Regions from separate parts of the Chromobacterium sp. CCUG 30098 genome, predicted to be linked through region 2. Evidence: riboswitches for the same ligand, from Rfam matches in the RefSeq annotation. Region 2 holds a riboswitch; the other holds the start of a gene.
What was found. Region 2 has a riboswitch for cobalamin ahead of QUG03_RS14410 (TonB-dependent receptor domain-containing protein). Riboswitches for the same ligand answer to the same signal wherever they lie in the genome.
Positions count from the first base shown of each region.

Region 1: it holds a riboswitch for cobalamin, as region 2 does, so the genes downstream of both, QUG03_RS07925 (HoxN/HupN/NixA family nickel/cobalt transporter) here and QUG03_RS14410 (TonB-dependent receptor domain-containing protein) in region 2, are expected to answer to the same signal.

Region 1 is NZ_JAUCGS010000002.1:484,906-492,579, reverse strand. It holds gene QUG03_RS07935 (cobaltochelatase subunit CobN) at 1-1,807, opposite strand, end outside; gene QUG03_RS07930 ((2Fe-2S) ferredoxin domain-containing protein) at 1,804-2,133, opposite strand; gene QUG03_RS07925 (HoxN/HupN/NixA family nickel/cobalt transporter) at 2,130-3,176, opposite strand; cobalamin riboswitch at 3,285-3,467, opposite strand; gene cobD (threonine-phosphate decarboxylase CobD) at 3,573-4,559, opposite strand; gene cbiB (adenosylcobinamide-phosphate synthase CbiB) at 4,552-5,493, opposite strand; gene QUG03_RS07910 (cobyric acid synthase) at 5,624-7,093, shown strand; gene QUG03_RS07905 (hypothetical protein) at 7,309-7,674, shown strand, end outside.
Region 2 is NZ_JAUCGS010000006.1:12,356-20,029, forward strand. It holds gene speB (agmatinase) at 1-157, shown strand, start outside; gene QUG03_RS14390 (GNAT family N-acetyltransferase) at 189-653, opposite strand; gene cobS (adenosylcobinamide-GDP ribazoletransferase) at 743-1,471, opposite strand; gene QUG03_RS14400 (histidine phosphatase family protein) at 1,459-2,061, opposite strand; gene cobT (nicotinate-nucleotide--dimethylbenzimidazole phosphoribosyltransferase) at 2,058-3,101, opposite strand; cobalamin riboswitch at 3,251-3,495, shown strand; gene QUG03_RS14410 (TonB-dependent receptor domain-containing protein) at 3,677-5,527, shown strand; gene cobU (bifunctional adenosylcobinamide kinase/adenosylcobinamide-phosphate guanylyltransferase) at 5,537-6,070, shown strand; gene QUG03_RS14420 (cobalamin-binding protein) at 6,067-6,939, shown strand; gene QUG03_RS14425 (hypothetical protein) at 6,961-7,170, shown strand; gene QUG03_RS14430 (cell division protein ZapA) at 7,167-7,478, shown strand; RNA gene ssrS (6S RNA) at 7,510-7,674, shown strand, end outside.

The DNA.
Region 1 (7,674 bases), on a different contig from region 2:
TGGTCATCGTTGGCGTCAGGTGGTCGATGATCACCGCGTGGCCGCGGCGTTTGGCCTGCGAGCCTTCGCCCGGATCGTTGACGATGAAGGGGTAGAACAGCGGCATGTCGCCCAAGAGCGCATCCGGGAAACAGTTCTGCGACAGGCCCACCCCCTTGCCCGGCAGCCATTCCAGCGTGCCGTGCTTGCCGACGTGGACGATGGCGTCGGCGCGCCAGTCGTCGCGCAACCAGCGGTACAGCGCGTAGTAATGATGGGTGGGCGGCAGGTCCGGCGTGTGGTAGATGGCGTCCGGGTCCATGCCGTAGCCGCGCGGCGGCTGCAGCGCGACGAAGACATGGCCGTAATCCAGGCCGGAAAACACCAGTTCGTCGCCGTCGACGTAAGCGCCGCCCGGCGGCTGGCCCCAGCGCTGCAGCATTTTGTCGCGCAGACTGTCCGGCAGCTCGTCGAGCCAGGCCTGGTAGCGCTGGGCCGGCACGCGGGCGGCGGCGTTTCGCATCTGCTCGGCGCTCAGGTAATCCTGATCGTAGGCGCCGCGGTCTATCAGCTCATGCATCAGCGCGTCGCTGTCCGGCGGCAGCGGGTCCATCTGGTAGCCGCGGCCCTGCATGCCGCGCAGCATCGCGTACAAGGAGGCCGGGGAATCCAGGCCCACCGCATTGCCTATCTGCGAGGCCTTGCTATTGGAGTTGGTGAAGATGAAGGCGATGCGTTTGTCGGCGTTTTCCACATGGCGCAGCCGCGCCAGGCGGGCGGCGATGCCGGCCAGGCGGCGGGCGCGGTCCGGCAGCGGCGCGTATTGTTCGGCCTGGCCGGGCTGGTCGATCATGGCCGGCTGCTTGAAGCTCAGCGGCACGCCGATGATGCGGCCGTCGAATTCCGGCAGCGCCACGTTCATCGCGGTGTCCAGCGGGTTGAAGCCGCGGTCCGAGGCTTCCCATTGCTCGCGCGTCATGCTGCTGGTGATGGCCTGCAGCACCGGCAGGTTCAGCCGGTCCGAAGCCTCCACCGCCCAGCCGGGCTGGGTGGGGCCGTCGTTGTTGATGTCGCCCATCGCGAACGAGGTGGTGTTGATCAGCAAGGACACCTTGGCGCGCGGATCGGCCAGCAGCGCCAGCGCCGCAGGCAGGCCGCCGTCTTGAATCGTGCGCAAGGACGAGGTGAACACCGGCAGCGCGTTGACGCCGCGCTCGGCCAGGCAATCGACCAATAGATCAATGAAGCGGGTGTTGCCGGACAGCCAGTGGGCGCGGTAGAAGCACAGGCCCACGGTGGGCCAGTCCGGGTTGCGGATTTCCAGCCAGTCGGCGAGCGAGCAGGGCGCGCTCAGCTCCGGGTGGTAAACGCCGTGCTCGGGCAGCGGCAGCGGCGGCTGGTAGCCGAAGCCGGTCAGCAGCAGCCTGTCCGCCAGGCAGCGCATCAGCTCGCCCAGATTGGCGCTGCCGCCGGCCTGCAGATAGGCGTGGACGTCCTGCTGCAGCGATACCGGCGCGCTGCACAGCGCTTGCAGCTCCGGGTCCGGCTCGCCGGTGCCGCTGAGCACGATGACCGCGGTCTGCAGCCGGCGCGCGTGGGCCAGCAACCGCTCCAGGCCGGGTATCGCGTCGGCGCGGCCCAGCACGCGCAGCACGATGGCGCGGGCCTGGGCCAGTTGGCCGTCCAGCAGTGCTTGCATCGCGGTCTCGTCGGCAATGCCTTGCAGCGAGATGCCAGACACGGAGGGGAAGTCTTCCGGCCAGCGCGCGCGCGACAGCGCGGCGAGATCGGTGCCGGCGTGGCTCAACAAGGCGAGTGCGGCGCTCATGCCTGCGCCTCCGTTTCGATGTCGCCGACGCCGGTTTTATGGAACACCAATTCCTCGACCGGAACGCCGCCCTTCAGATGCTGGCAGACGATGCGTTCGATATCGCTTTCATTCACCTTGCGGTACCAGACCCCGTCCGGATACACCACCATCACCGGGCCTTCCTTGCACACGGCGAAGCAGTGGCTGCGGGTGCGCTTGGCGCGCAGGCCTTCGCAAGCGTCTATGCTGCGGCCCAGGTGCAGGAACATCGCTTCCGAACCCTGGCCGTCCGGCGTGCAGCGCGGGCCGGTGCACATCAGCACGTGTTTGTCGTGGGTTCTCATCGCGCCTCCGGCGTCAGTTGGTCAAAACGCTTCCATTTATAAATGGCGGCGGAGGCAAGCCACGTCAGCAGGAACACGCCGATGACGAAGTAGCCGAAATGAGCCAGATCGTCGTTGAGCGCTGAGATCAGGTCCCAGAAGCCACCGGTGAGCTGCAGCTTGTCCGCCAGCAGGCCCAGGCCCTCCAGCCCGCCAATGCCGACGGCGACGAGGACGGAAACGAAGGTGATGGTCAGGTTGTACCAGAGCTTGCGCACCGGATTGACGAAGGCCCAGCCGTAGACTTCCACCATCATCATGCTGTCCAGCGTGTCCACCAGCGCCATGCCGGCGGCGAACAGCGCCGGGAACACCATGATGTGCCACAGCGCCACGCCGTTGGCGCTTTGCGAGGTGGCGATGGCGAACAGGCCGATTTCAGTGGCGGTGTCGAAACCCAGGCCGAACAAAAAGCCGATGGGCAACATATGCCAGCTCTTGGTCACCATGCGAAACAAGGGCTTGAGCAGGCGCGCGATCAGGCCGCGGTTGTTCAGCAGCAGATTCAGCTGCTCGTCGCAAATGGCCTCGCCGGCGCGGGCGCGGCGGAAAGCGCCCCATACCGCGCGCAAGGAAGACAGATTGATCAGCGCCAGCGTCAGCAGAAAGAAGGCCGACACGCTGGTGCCGATAACGCCGCCTATCTCCTTGAAGCCGGCGACGCGGCTTTGCAGCGCGCTGGCGGCGAACACGATCAGGGCGACGGCGATGACCACCACCGCGGAGTGGCCGGCGGAGAAGAACAGGCCCACCGCCGACGGTCGGCGGCCTTCCTGCATCAGCTTGCGCACGGTGTTGTCGATGGCGGCGATGTGATCGGCGTCCACCGCGTGGCGCAGGCCGAACAGATAGGCGAGCAGGGCGGTGGCGAGTTGGGCCGGGTGATCGGCGAAGGCGGCGAAAGCCCAGGCCCAGGCCAGCAGATTGGCCAGGATCAGCCCGGCGAGTATCGGCGCGTGCTGCGCCAGACGGCGGCCGGCGGACGGCGCGGTGGATGAATGCATGGTGCCCTCGGAGACGATTTCCGTCGCGCAAACGAGGGCACAGGTCGCCGAGTGTTCATGAGCGGCGCATGTGCGTATCCCCCGGTACACCCCGCCCGGTTTCTGCTTGCGTCGACACGTATGACGGCCGGTCTCCTGGCTCGCGCGTCGCCGTCCGGCGCCGCCTTCCCGGCCCGTTTAGGGGCCAGTGGCTTTAGGCGTGGACTCTGCGCTTACAGTTGCGGGGGCAGCCGCGGTCTTGCACCGCGTTCCCGTTTCACCCTCTGAGAACCTGTTACGAGCTGCCGCGCATCTTGGCTGGCGAGCTCGCACACAGGTTTTTGGGGCACCGTCATGATGGGGTCGGATGATACGTGACAAAAACCAGGCTGTGAACAGCTGGCGTTTTGATTTTAATTACAATCGCCGCCAATCCGCCAAGGCCTGTTCCAGCCGCGCCCAGTCCTGTTCGCCGCTAGGCAGGCCAAAGCGCAAGCTGGGCAGGGACTCGAAATAACGGCTCAAGATGCCGAGCCCCGCCAGATGGCGATGCAAGGGCCGGCTGGCCTCGCCGGGAACCCACTGGAACAGTTCGCAGCCGCCGGCCGGGGCGAGCCCGTGCCGCTCCAGACAGTTCCGCAGCCGCGCGCTATCGCGCAGCAGCTTGCTCCTCATGGATTGCTGCCACGCGGTGTCGCCAAGCGCCAGCGTCACCGCTTCGCGCGCCGGACCCGCCATGGCCCAAGGCCCCAGTTCCTCGGCCAAGGCCTGCCGCAGCGCGGCCTGGGCGAACACGAAACCGGCGCGGGCGCCGGCCAGGCCGAAGAATTTGCCGACCGAGCGCAGCACGATCAGGCCCGGCTTGCCGATATGGGGGAGCATGCTGTCCCGCGGCGACGCATCCAGAAACGCTTCGTCGACCAGCAGCCAGCCGCCGCGTTCCGCCAGCCTTTGCCGCCAGTCTTCCAGCAAAGCCGGTTCAAAACGGTCTCCGGTGGGGTTGTTGGGGTTGCAGATTTGAACCACGTCCAGCTGATCAATATTCGCGGCCAGCCCGTCCGGCGTGAACCGTTCCACGCGGTGTCCGCGCCTTTGCCACTGGTAGGGGTGTTCGGCGTAGCACAAGGTCAACATGCCGACGCGGCAGGGCGCTCGCAGCCGCGGCAGCACCTGGATGGCGGGTTGAGAACCGGCCACCGGCAACAGTTGCCCGCAACCGTAATATTCCGCCGCCGCCGCTTCCAGCCCGTCTTGGTCCTGCGGCAGCCGCAGCCAGCCGTCGGCGGACAGCGGCGGCACTGGCCAGCCATTGGGATTGACGCCGGTGGACAGGTCCAGCCAATCCCCAGGCGGAATACCGTATTCAGCGGCCGCGCGCAGCAGGCCGCCTCCGTGTTCAAGCATGCATGACTCCAATCAAAACAGCCCACAATAGGGAAAGACCGGCCCACAGCCATGCGCCGCGGCCGACCAAGCGCACCGCGCGGCCGATGTCCTGATGCGTGGGCGCGGGGCCGCAGCCCAAGGGCGGGCGCTCCTTCCACTGGCCATGGTAGCGCGCGCCGCCGCCAAGGGAGACGCCCAGCGCGCCGGCGCCGGCCGCCATCACGGGGCCGGCGTTGGGACTGTACCAAGTGGGCGCCTGCGCTCTCCAGCAGCGCCAGCCGCTTGCCGGGTGGCCCAGCAGCAAATAGGTGAGGGCGGTCAGCCGCGCCGGGACATAGTTCAACACATCGTCGAGGCGGGCGGCGGCCCAGCCAAAATGCAAATAGCGGGCGTTCTTATAGCCCCACATCGCATCCAGCGTGTTGGACAGCCGGTACAGTACCGCCCCGGGCGCGCCCAGCAGCAGAAACCAGAACAGCGCGGCAAAGACCGCGTCGCAGCCATTTTCCAGCACCGACTCAATGGTGGCGCGGGCAATCCCGGCCTCATCCAGCTCGCTCGTGTCGCGGCTGACGATCCAACCCACCCGTTCACGGGCCAAGGCGAGATCGCCGTCGGCCAGCGCCTGTCTGACCACCTCCGCATGCTGAGCCAAGCTCCTGGCGCCCACCGCCAGGTAGAGCAGAACAAGCGGGACAATGGCTGACAGCAGCGGCAGCCGGGCCAGCAGCCAGGCCGCCAGCGTCAGAGGCAGGATCAAGAGTGAAACGGAGAGGGCGCCGCGCAGACGCATGCGCCAGCGGGGCTCGGCATCGGGCGAGGAGGGGTAGGCAAAGCGCTCAACGGCCCGGGTCAGTCGACCGAAGCCGACCAATGGATGCCAGCGCCGCGGCTCGCCCAGCAGGCGGTCCAGCAACAGCGCTAGCGGTAGAAACAATGCGGAATTCAACACACAACCTTATATAATGGCCGACCGCCGCTTGGAGGTATCCAATGCGCAAATTTTTAGGGTTTGGGATGGCCGGAATGAATCAAGCCGCCATTCTAAGCCTTGTTCGCCATCTATGTGCAGGGGGAATGCCATGGCCAAGACCATCATGATTCAGGGCGCCACGTCCGATGCCGGCAAGAGCGCGCTGGCCACCGGCTTGTGCCGGCTGTTGGCCCGCCGTGGCGTGAGGGTGGCGCCGTTCAAGCCGCAGAACATGGCGCTGAACAGCGCGGTGACGGTGGACGGCGGTGAGATCGGCCGCTCGCAGGCGGTGCAAGCGCAGGCCTGCGGGCTGGAGCCGCATACCGATATGAACCCGGTACTGTTGAAGCCCAACAGCCATACCGGTTCTCAGGTCATCATCCACGGGCGGGCGATAGGGAATATGGAGGCTCGCGGCTATCACGACTACAAACCGGTGGCGATGAAGGCGGTGCTGGCGTCCCACGCCAGGCTGGCGGGGCAATACCAGTGCATCATCGCCGAGGGCGCCGGCAGCCCGGCCGAGATCAATCTGCGCGACGGCGACATCGCCAATATGGGCTTCGCCGAAGCGGTGGATTGCCCGGTGATCCTGGTGGCCGACATCGAGCGCGGCGGCGTATTCGCTCACCTGGCCGGCACCTTGGCGCTGCTGTCGGAATCCGAGCGCGCCAGGGTGATCGGCCTGGTGATCAACCGCTTCCGCGGCGACCCCAGCCTGCTCAATAGCGGCATCGATTGGCTGGAACGGCATACCGGCAAGCCCGTGCTGGGCGTGCTGCCGTATTTGCACGATTTGCACCTGGAGGCCGAGGACAGCATGGGCCTGGACAAGCCGGGCGGCGCGAGCGGCTCCGGCGACAAGCTGCGCATCATCGCCCCGGCCGCGCCGCGCGTCAGCAACCACACCGATTTCGATCCGCTGCGCCTGCATCCACAAGTGGAATTCACCCTGGTGCGCGCCGGCGCGCCCATCCCACCGGCCGATCTGATCGTGCTACCCGGCAGCAAGAGCGTGCTGGCGGACCTGGCCTGGCTGCGGGCGCAGGGCTGGGAAGAAGCGATACGCCGCCATCTGCGCTACGGCGGCAAGGTGCTGGGCATTTGCGGCGGCTTGCAAATGCTGGGCCGCAAGCTCCACGATCCAGACGGGTTGGAAGGCGAACCGGGCAGCGGCGACGGACTGGGCTGGCTGGATATGGAAACCACGCTGGCGCCGGAAAAGCGACTGACGCGGATGTGCGGCCGGCTGACCTTGGACCACGCCGAGGCCACCGGCTACGAAATCCACATGGGCGTCAGCGCCGGGCCGGCGCTGCAGCGGCCGGCGCTGCATTTCAAGGACGGCGGCGCGGACGGCGCGCGCTCGGAAGATGATCAGATCCTGGCCACTTATCTGCACGGCGTCTTCGACGAGCCGGCCGCCTGCCAGGCCATCCTGCGCTGGGCCGGATTGCAAGAACCCGTGGCGCTGGATTACCCGGCGCTGCGAGAAACCAATATCGACAAGCTGGCGGACATGCTGGAACAGTTTTTGGACCTTGGGCCTATCATCAGCGGCTTGCCTAAAAGCGATTGAACCACTGAAGCCCAGGGGTGGGCTTCAGGCGGGTTCTGGCGGTGCCTTGGTTTACCCTTATGTTCGCATAATGTATATTATGTCAAATCTTAGAAACATACGGCGCAGGGTCCGCAGCCTGCTCAAATGGTTCAATTCCCTGTCCTTTTGTACAGGTTAATAAAACACAACACTTTCCATCGTTGGGGGTTCGAGCAACAACTATCCGCAGCAAAATGAAACGCAAGCTACCTTGGTGTGAGTTCCCATGCAGCCCTGACGATCTCGTCCGGGCTGTTTGTTTTCGTGACGTAACGGAAATTGCCGCAGAGATCGGCGTAGACGTTGCTGAGGTTGGCCGCTGGCGATCTGGACATAAACCAGTCCCCAAGCTGGCCTATCTCTACCTGGCCAACAAAACGTCCACAGTGCTAGGAACACAGTTCGGCCCGTTCTGGGGCTGGAAGCTGGCCAACGATGGCCAGGCGCTAATCTGCCCAGCCACGGGCGAGCGCATCAACTACGAAGAAATCGCGCTAATGCATGACTATCGCCGGGCCAAGCGCCTTGTCGTGCAACAAGCGGAGCTGATCGAACGGCTC
Region 2 (7,674 bases):
CGTCCGCAATCTGGGCGATCTGAACATCGTCGGCATGGACGTGGTGGAAGTGGCGCCCGCGTACGACAACAGCGAGGTGACCGCCCTCGCCGCCGCGCATCTGGCCTGTGACATGCTGTGCCTGATGCGCAATAAGAAGCTGGCCGGCACGCTTTGAACCGTTGACGCATGCAAGAACGCCGCTCTCATCAAGCGGCGTTTTTATTTGCGCGGAACCAGGACCAGGCGCGCGCCGGCTGCGCCGCCGGCTCGCGCCGCAGCTCCATATAGCGTTCGCCGTCGCGCAGTTCGGCAAAGCCCAGCCGGCGGTAGAACGGGCGCGCGTCGCGGGACACCAGCAGAAAGCGCCGCAGCTGCTGCAGCTCGGGGTGGGCCAGCGCCGCCTCCATCAAGGCGCGGCCGACGCCGAGGCGACGGGCCTCGGCCAGTACGAACACATCGGACAAATAGGCGAAGCTGGCGTAGTCGGTGACGATGCGGGCAAAGCCCAGTTGCCGTTGTCCGCGGTAGGCGCCGAACACCAGCGAGTGCGCTATGGCCTTGTCCAGCTGCTCCGGCGTCAGGCCTTGCGCCCAATGGGTTTGAGACAGGAAGCGCTGAATCATGTCGCGGTCCAGCCGGCCGCGCTCGCAGCTGATCTCCAGATGGGCCATGGCGGCTCCGTGCGATGACGACGCCGCCAGTATCCGCGCTCGGCATCACCGCCGGATGACGGGGAGATGGCGGTATCGTTGCAGCGTTGCTAGAGCGCCGGCCAGCGGACCGCCAAAAGCAGCAAGAGGCCGATTTCGCACAACTCAATGCCCGCGCCCAGGCAGTCCCCGGTCATGCCGCCCAGCTTGCGCAGCAGGAAGCGCCGCCAGGCCAGCGCCGCCAAAGGCGCCAGCAGCAATGCCGGGGCCAGCCAGGCCGACAGCGCCGCCAGCAGCGCCGCGTTGACCGCCAGGCTGGGGCCGTGCCGCCGCCAGGCGAAGCGCTCGCCGCTGCCGGGCGCGATCGCCGGCAGGCTGGCCGACCAGTACACCGCGAAACAGCGGCACCAGGCGGGGATCAGCAGCAGGCCCCAGGGCGGCGCCGGCTGTTTGGCCAGCAACATCAGCAAGACCAGCTTGGCGACGATGGCCAGGATCAGCGCCAGCGCGCCGAAGCTGCCGACGTGAGGATCTTTCAGCACCTCGAAGAAACGTTCGCGCGAACGGTGGGCGGCGCCCAGCGCGTCGGCGAGATCGCCCAAGCCGTCCAGATGCAGGCCGCCGGTGACCCAGGTCCACATCAAGAGCGCCAGCAGCGCCGCCAGCCAAGGATCGCTCAGGCGGCCCAGGGTCAGCGCCGCCAGCAATAGCGCGCCGACGATCAAGCCCACCGCGGCGAACCAGCGAGCGCTGTCGGCCAACCACTCGGGCTTGAACTCGCGCAGCTGCGGCGTGGGCAGGCGGGTCAGGAACTGCAGCGCCAGAATCAGTCCGCGCACGGTGCTTCCAGCCGCATCAAATAGGCCGGGTGCCCGTCCAGGATGGATAATTGGGCAAAGCCGCCGCGCTGCACCGTCATCAGCTTGGCCACCGCAAAATCGGCGCCCAGCAACTCCGCCAGCAAGGTGGTGATGACGCCGCCGTGGGTGACCAGCACGCGGTGGCTGCCGCTGGCCGTGGTCATCCACTCGGACAGGCCGGCCAGCACTCGGGTGCGGAAGCCATCGTAAGCTTCGCCGCCCGGCGGCGTCAGCTCCCCGGCCGCCAGTTTGGCGCGCCAGTCCGGATAGCGCTGCGCCAGCACCTGCACGTCCATGCCGTCCCAGTCGCCAAAGTCCATTTCCGCGAAGCGCGGGTCCACTTTCAGCGTCAGCGAGCCGTGCAGAGCGTGCTGGACCGCGAACTCGCGGCAACGCTGCAAAGGCGAGCTGGCCATCGCCGTCACCGGCGCCAGCGCGCAAATGCGCTGCCAGCTTTGCGCCATCTGAATGTGTCCGGTGGCGTTCAGCGGCAGATCGCAACTGCCGATCAAGCGGCCCTCATGATCGATTTCGCCGTGACGCAACAGGGTCAGGGTATAGGGGTTCATTCCGCTTTTCCGGTGATGCCCGCCTCGGCGAAGGTGGCCATCTCGTTGTGCAGGCGGATGGCCATTTGCAGCAAGGGCACGCACAAGGCGGCGCCGGATCCCTCGCCCAGATGCATGCCCAGGTCCAGCACCGGCTCCAGCTTCAGCGCGTGCAGCGCCAGCAGGTGGCCGGTTTCTTCCGAGCGGTGGCTGGCCAGCAGCCAATCTCCCGCGCGCGGCTCCAGCGCCAGCGCGCAGAGCGCGGCGGCGCTGGAAATGAAGCCGTCCACCAGCGCCGGCGCGCCTTGCGCGGCGCTTTCCAGATAGAAGCCGGCCATGGCGGCGATTTCCAGGCCGCCCAGCTCGGCCAGGATGTCCAGCGCGGACAAATCGCGCTCGGCGACGCGGGCCAGCGCGGTGCGCACCACTTGGCGCTTGGTGTCCAGGCCGGCCTCGTCCAGGCCGGTGCCGCGGCCGACGATGCGCTCCGGCGGCAAGTCCGCCAGCCGGCAGATCAGCGCGGCGGACGCGGTGGTGTTGCCTATGCCCATGTCGCCGGCGATCAGCAAATTGGCGCCGCCGTCCAGCGCGCGGCGCGCGGCCAGGCGGCCCACTTCCAGCGCGGCCTCCGCCTGTGCCGGCGTCATTGCGGCCTCCCTGGCCAGATTGCCGGTGCCGGCCCGCACTTTGGCGTGGACGATGGGCAGCGCGGAGACGTCGCTGAGCACGCCGGCGTCCACCACCTCCAGCCTGGCGTCCAGGCTTTGCGCCAACACGCAGATGGCCGCGCCGCCATTGGCGAAATTGCGCACCATTTCGCCGGTCACCACCGAGGGATAGGCGGATACGCCTTCCGCCGTCACGCCGTGATCGCCGGCGAATACCGTGATCGCCGGCCGCAGCGCGTCCGGGCAGACCTTGCCCTGCCAGGCGGCGAAGCGGCAGGCCAGCTCTTCCAGCCTGCCCAGGCTGCCCGCCGGCTTGGTGAGTGTGGCCTGGCGGGCGCGGGCGGCCTGGTAGGCGGCGAAATCGGGTGAGCGAAAGGTATCGATGAATGTCATGAGATGGCCAACTCCAGCCTGGATGAGAGAGTGATTCAGCGGCGACTTTAAGCGATAGCCCGCCACCGGGGCAACCCGCAGCCGGTGGACGATTTGATCCTAACTAAACATATTTCTTTTGGCGCCATCCCGTCGGGATGCTCTCCGGTATAATCCGGAACCTAGCAGGTGTCCGCGGCTCAAGCGCCGCGGATGAAACGGGAAGCCGGTGCAAGACCGGCGCTGCCCCCGCAACGGTAAGGCCTGGCGTGTGAAGCTGTTCAACCGAGTCGCGCTCGATGCGCGAGACGTTGAACCTCAACGCCCAGGCGATGCAAGGGCCACTGTCCATCGGATGGGAAGGCGCATCGCCGCAAGGCCGAGCCCGGAGACCGGCCTGCTGGCATGCGCGATCATGGAAACCACACTCGCGCCCGCCCAATGGCCGCCCGGAAGGCGGCCGCACTGGAGTATCGCGGGGAGGCGATCCGACAGACGGCCCGGCGTCCTGCCGCGGCGTCCCCCTTTTCATGCCTTCTTCGCACTCTTCCTAACCATGCCGCCCTGGCGGCCAGATTCCATGTGGAGTGTGTTTCATGTTCAAACCCCAACAATGCGCCTTGCTGGTCTCGCTGGTCTGCGCCGGCCAGGCCTATGCCGCCAATGTGCCCGAGTTCGCCGGGGATCCGGTAGTGGTGACGGCGGGCCGTGTGGCGCAACCGCTGTCGCGCACGCTAGCCGATGCGACTGTGGTCACGCGCGAGGAAATCGAAGAAAGCGGGGCGCAAACCCTGCAACAAGTGTTGTCGCGTCAAGCGGCTGTTTCTATCGCCAGCAATGGCGGCCCAGGCAGCGCCAGCAGCATCTATATCCGCGGCAACAAGGATAGCCATACGGTGGTGCTGGTGGACGGCGTGCGAATTTATTCCGCCACGCTCGGTACCACGACGATTCAGAATATTCCATTGGCCCAGATCGAGCGCATTGAAATTCTGCGGGGGCCTGCGTCCAGTTTATACGGCGCAGACGCCATCGGCGGGGTGATTCAGATCTTCACTCGCAAAGGCGAGGGCGAGCCGCGATGGAACGCGGGGGTTGAGTTTGGCAGCCGAGGCACCGGCAAGCTAAGCGCCGGCGTAGCGGGGAAGTCAGGAAATACCGCTTATAGCCTGCAGCTGTCGCACGCTCAGTCCGATGGTTTTTCGGCGACGAATTCACGCAACACGTATTACTACAACCCGGACAATGATGGGTATCGCAATGATAGCTATGCCGCTAGCCTGACGCAGACCTTGTTGCCGGGCCATGATTTGACTGTGCGTCTATTCCAGACCTTTGCGGAGGCTGACATTGACTATACCAGTGCGTGGAAGGGGCAGGATCGCTCCAAGTCGCGCCTGACTGGGCAGAGCGTTGAATCAAAAAATCGTTTCAACGATGTCTGGACAAGCACTCTGCGTTTTGCCCGCAGTCAGGACAAGTCCGAGGAGTTTCATAACGGCAATTTCGATCGACGTGCCAGCTTTTTTCAGACAACGCAGAACGAATGGCAATGGCAGAACGACTTGAATACCAAGGTTGGCTTATTTATTTTGGGCGCCTCCCATTTGGACCAGAAAATCGCTAGCGATGGTATCTATACCAAAAACACCCGCACCACCAATGCCGGATTCGTGAGCTACCAGTTGGAGTTGGGCAAGCATCTTCTGCAAGCTAGCCTTCGAAACGATCATGATGATCAATTTGGGGGGAAGATGACCGGTAAAGCCGGTTATGGCTATCATTTCGCCGATGGTTGGCTTGCGCGTGTAGGTTATGGCACAGGGTATAAAGCACCGTCCTTTAACGATCTGTACTATCCGGGCAGCGGCAACCCCAATCTAAAGCCGGAGAGTTCAAAGAATACAGAACTGGCTCTGCAATACCGAAAAGATGGCCGTTCGGCTAGCTTGACCCTATTCCAGAACAAAGTGGAGCAGTTGATTCAGTGGGCGCAAACCGACCCCACGGATTTCAATTCATGGCGCCCGAGCAATGTGGATCGCACAACGATCCGGGGGCTGTCATTGGAGGCGGGGGCCCAATGGCTCAGTATCGACTGGCAAGGTAACTTGACGCTGATGGATGCGCGAGACGATAAGACAGGCAATTGGTTGGCAAACCGGCCGCGCCAGAGTGCCAGCGTATCCGCCGCTAAGCAGTGGGAAAAATGGACGCTGGGAGCGGAGCAGCAAGTCGCGTCGCGCAGAGCGGGAGATGCGGCTAATTCGGAGGCCAAAGCGCTGCATGGTTACGGCGTGACCAATATTTTTGCCAATTATCGTTTTGCCAAAAATTGGACTGCCACGGCTCGAGCGGACAATCTGTTCAATCGTGAATATGAAACCGCTTATGGGTACAACACCGGCGGACTGGGTGTTTTCCTTGGGGTTCGTTTCAGTCAGTAAGGAATTCCCATGCCCCACCTGATCACCGGCGGCGCGCGCAGCGGCAAGAGCCGCTACGCCGAAACCCTGGCCTTGGCCCACCCGGGCCCGGTCTGCTATCTGGCGACGGCCGAGCTGCGCGGCGGCGACGCCGAGTTCGCCGCTCGCGTCGAACACCATCGTCGACGGCGTCCGGCGGCGTGGTCGCAAGCGGAGGCCGGCCGCGGCTTGGCCGCCGAGCTGCTGCGTCGCGACGCGGCGGGCGGCCTGCTCTTGGTCGACTGCCTGGGCATGTGGCTGATGCGCTTTTTCAACGAGAACGGCGGTTTCGACACCGCTGGTTTCGAACAGGAACGCGCCGCGCTGCTGGCGGCGCTGGAACAGGCCCGAGGCGAGGTGCTGCTGGTCAGCAATGAAATCGGCTGGGGCGTGGTGTCGGCCAATGCCCAGACCCGATGCTTCGTCGACGAGCTGGGTCGGGTGAATCAAGCGGTGGCGGCGGTCTGCCAGCGGGTGACGCTGGTGGCCTGCGGCTTGCCGCTGGTGTTGAAAGGCGAGACATGAGACGGTCGCCGGTTCTGGCCTTGCTGCTGGGCGCGCTGCCGGCCTTGGCGGCGGTCAGCGCCCAGGACGGCGGTGGCCAGACCATCACGCTGGCGCAGCCGGCGCAAAGGATTCTGACCCTGGTGCCGCACGCCACGGAAATGCTGTACGCGGTGGGCGCCGGCGACAAGCTGGTGGCCACGGTGGAACATAGCGACCATCCGGACGCCGCCAAGCGTTTGCCGCGGGTGGGCAGCTTCACCGGCTTCAGCCTGGAGGCGGTGATGCGGCAGCGGCCGGATCTGGTGGTGGCCTGGCGCGACGGCGGCGCGCCGCGCGAACTGGAGCGCTTGCGCGGCCTGGGCATTCCCGTCTATCTGAGCCACCCTTTGCAGCCGGACGACGTGGCCAAGGAAATGCTGGCCTTGGGGCGGCTGGCGGGCGTGGACGTCGCCGCCGGCAAGGCGGCCGCGAGTTATCGCCAGCGCCTGGCCGAGTTGCGCCGGCGTTACGGCGCGCGCGCGCCGGTGCGGGTGTTCTATCAAGTCAGCCAAACGCCCATTTTCACCGTCAGCGATCAAAGCTTCATGGGGCCGCTGATCAGCTTGTGCGGCGGCGTCAACGTGTTTGGCGATGTCCGGCAGCCGGCGCCGCAAGTGTCCGCCGCCACCGTGGTGGCCGCGCGTCCGCAGGCCATTCTGGCCGGCGACGAGGCCAGCCTGCGGATGTGGCGTCGTTGGCAGACGCTGCCGGCGGTGGCCAAAGACGCCTTGTTCGCCTTGCCGGGCGACGCCATGGTCGTGCCCGGCCCGCGGCTGGTGGACGGCGCGGCGGCCCTGTGTCTCGCGCTGGACACAGCGCGGCAGCGGCTGGGTTTGACGGCCAAGTGAGCGCCGGCTATCCTCGCCGCCATGGACAAGGAACTGGAATATCTCGAGTCGCGGGTGACGGCGTTGGTGGCGCGCATTCGCGAACTTGAAACACAAAACGGCCGTTTTGCCGAAGCGCTGTCCGAAGCGCTGCGCGACAATGCGGAGCTGAACTTCAGAGTGAACGAAACCCGCGCGCGGGTGGCGGCTCTGGTCGAGCGCCTGCCCAAGGCGTCGGAGGATGCGGAATGAGCGACGTGGCTCAGGTTGAAATCGAACTGCTGGGACGTTCCTTCACCATCGGCACCCCGGCGGAAGAAAAGGAAACGCTGCAAGAGGCGGTGCGTCTGCTGGCCGGCAAGATCGAAATGATCCAGCAGCACGGCAAGGTGATGGACGCCGACAAGATCGCCATCATGGCCGCCTTGAACATCGCCCACGATTTGTTGAAGACAAAAGTGGGAGAGGGCTTGGAGATGGCGGCGTTTCAGCGTAAAATACGCAGTATGAGCGAAGCAGCCGACCAGGCGCTCCGCGAAAGCCAGCAAGCGCTGTTTTAAACCGCAGCCAGCTGGCGAACACCAAGGTCAGTACCCCCTGCGGTGTTTGTGAAGGCACACAATTCCTTTGTACCAATGCGTTCGCTTCAGGCTGCCAGCGTGAGTCATGGGCGTGCCGCGTCCTCTTGAGGATGCGCCCGAAATGACTGGCAGGCGGCCCTCCCTGGAAACAGGGTACAAGCGAATTTTGCCCGAA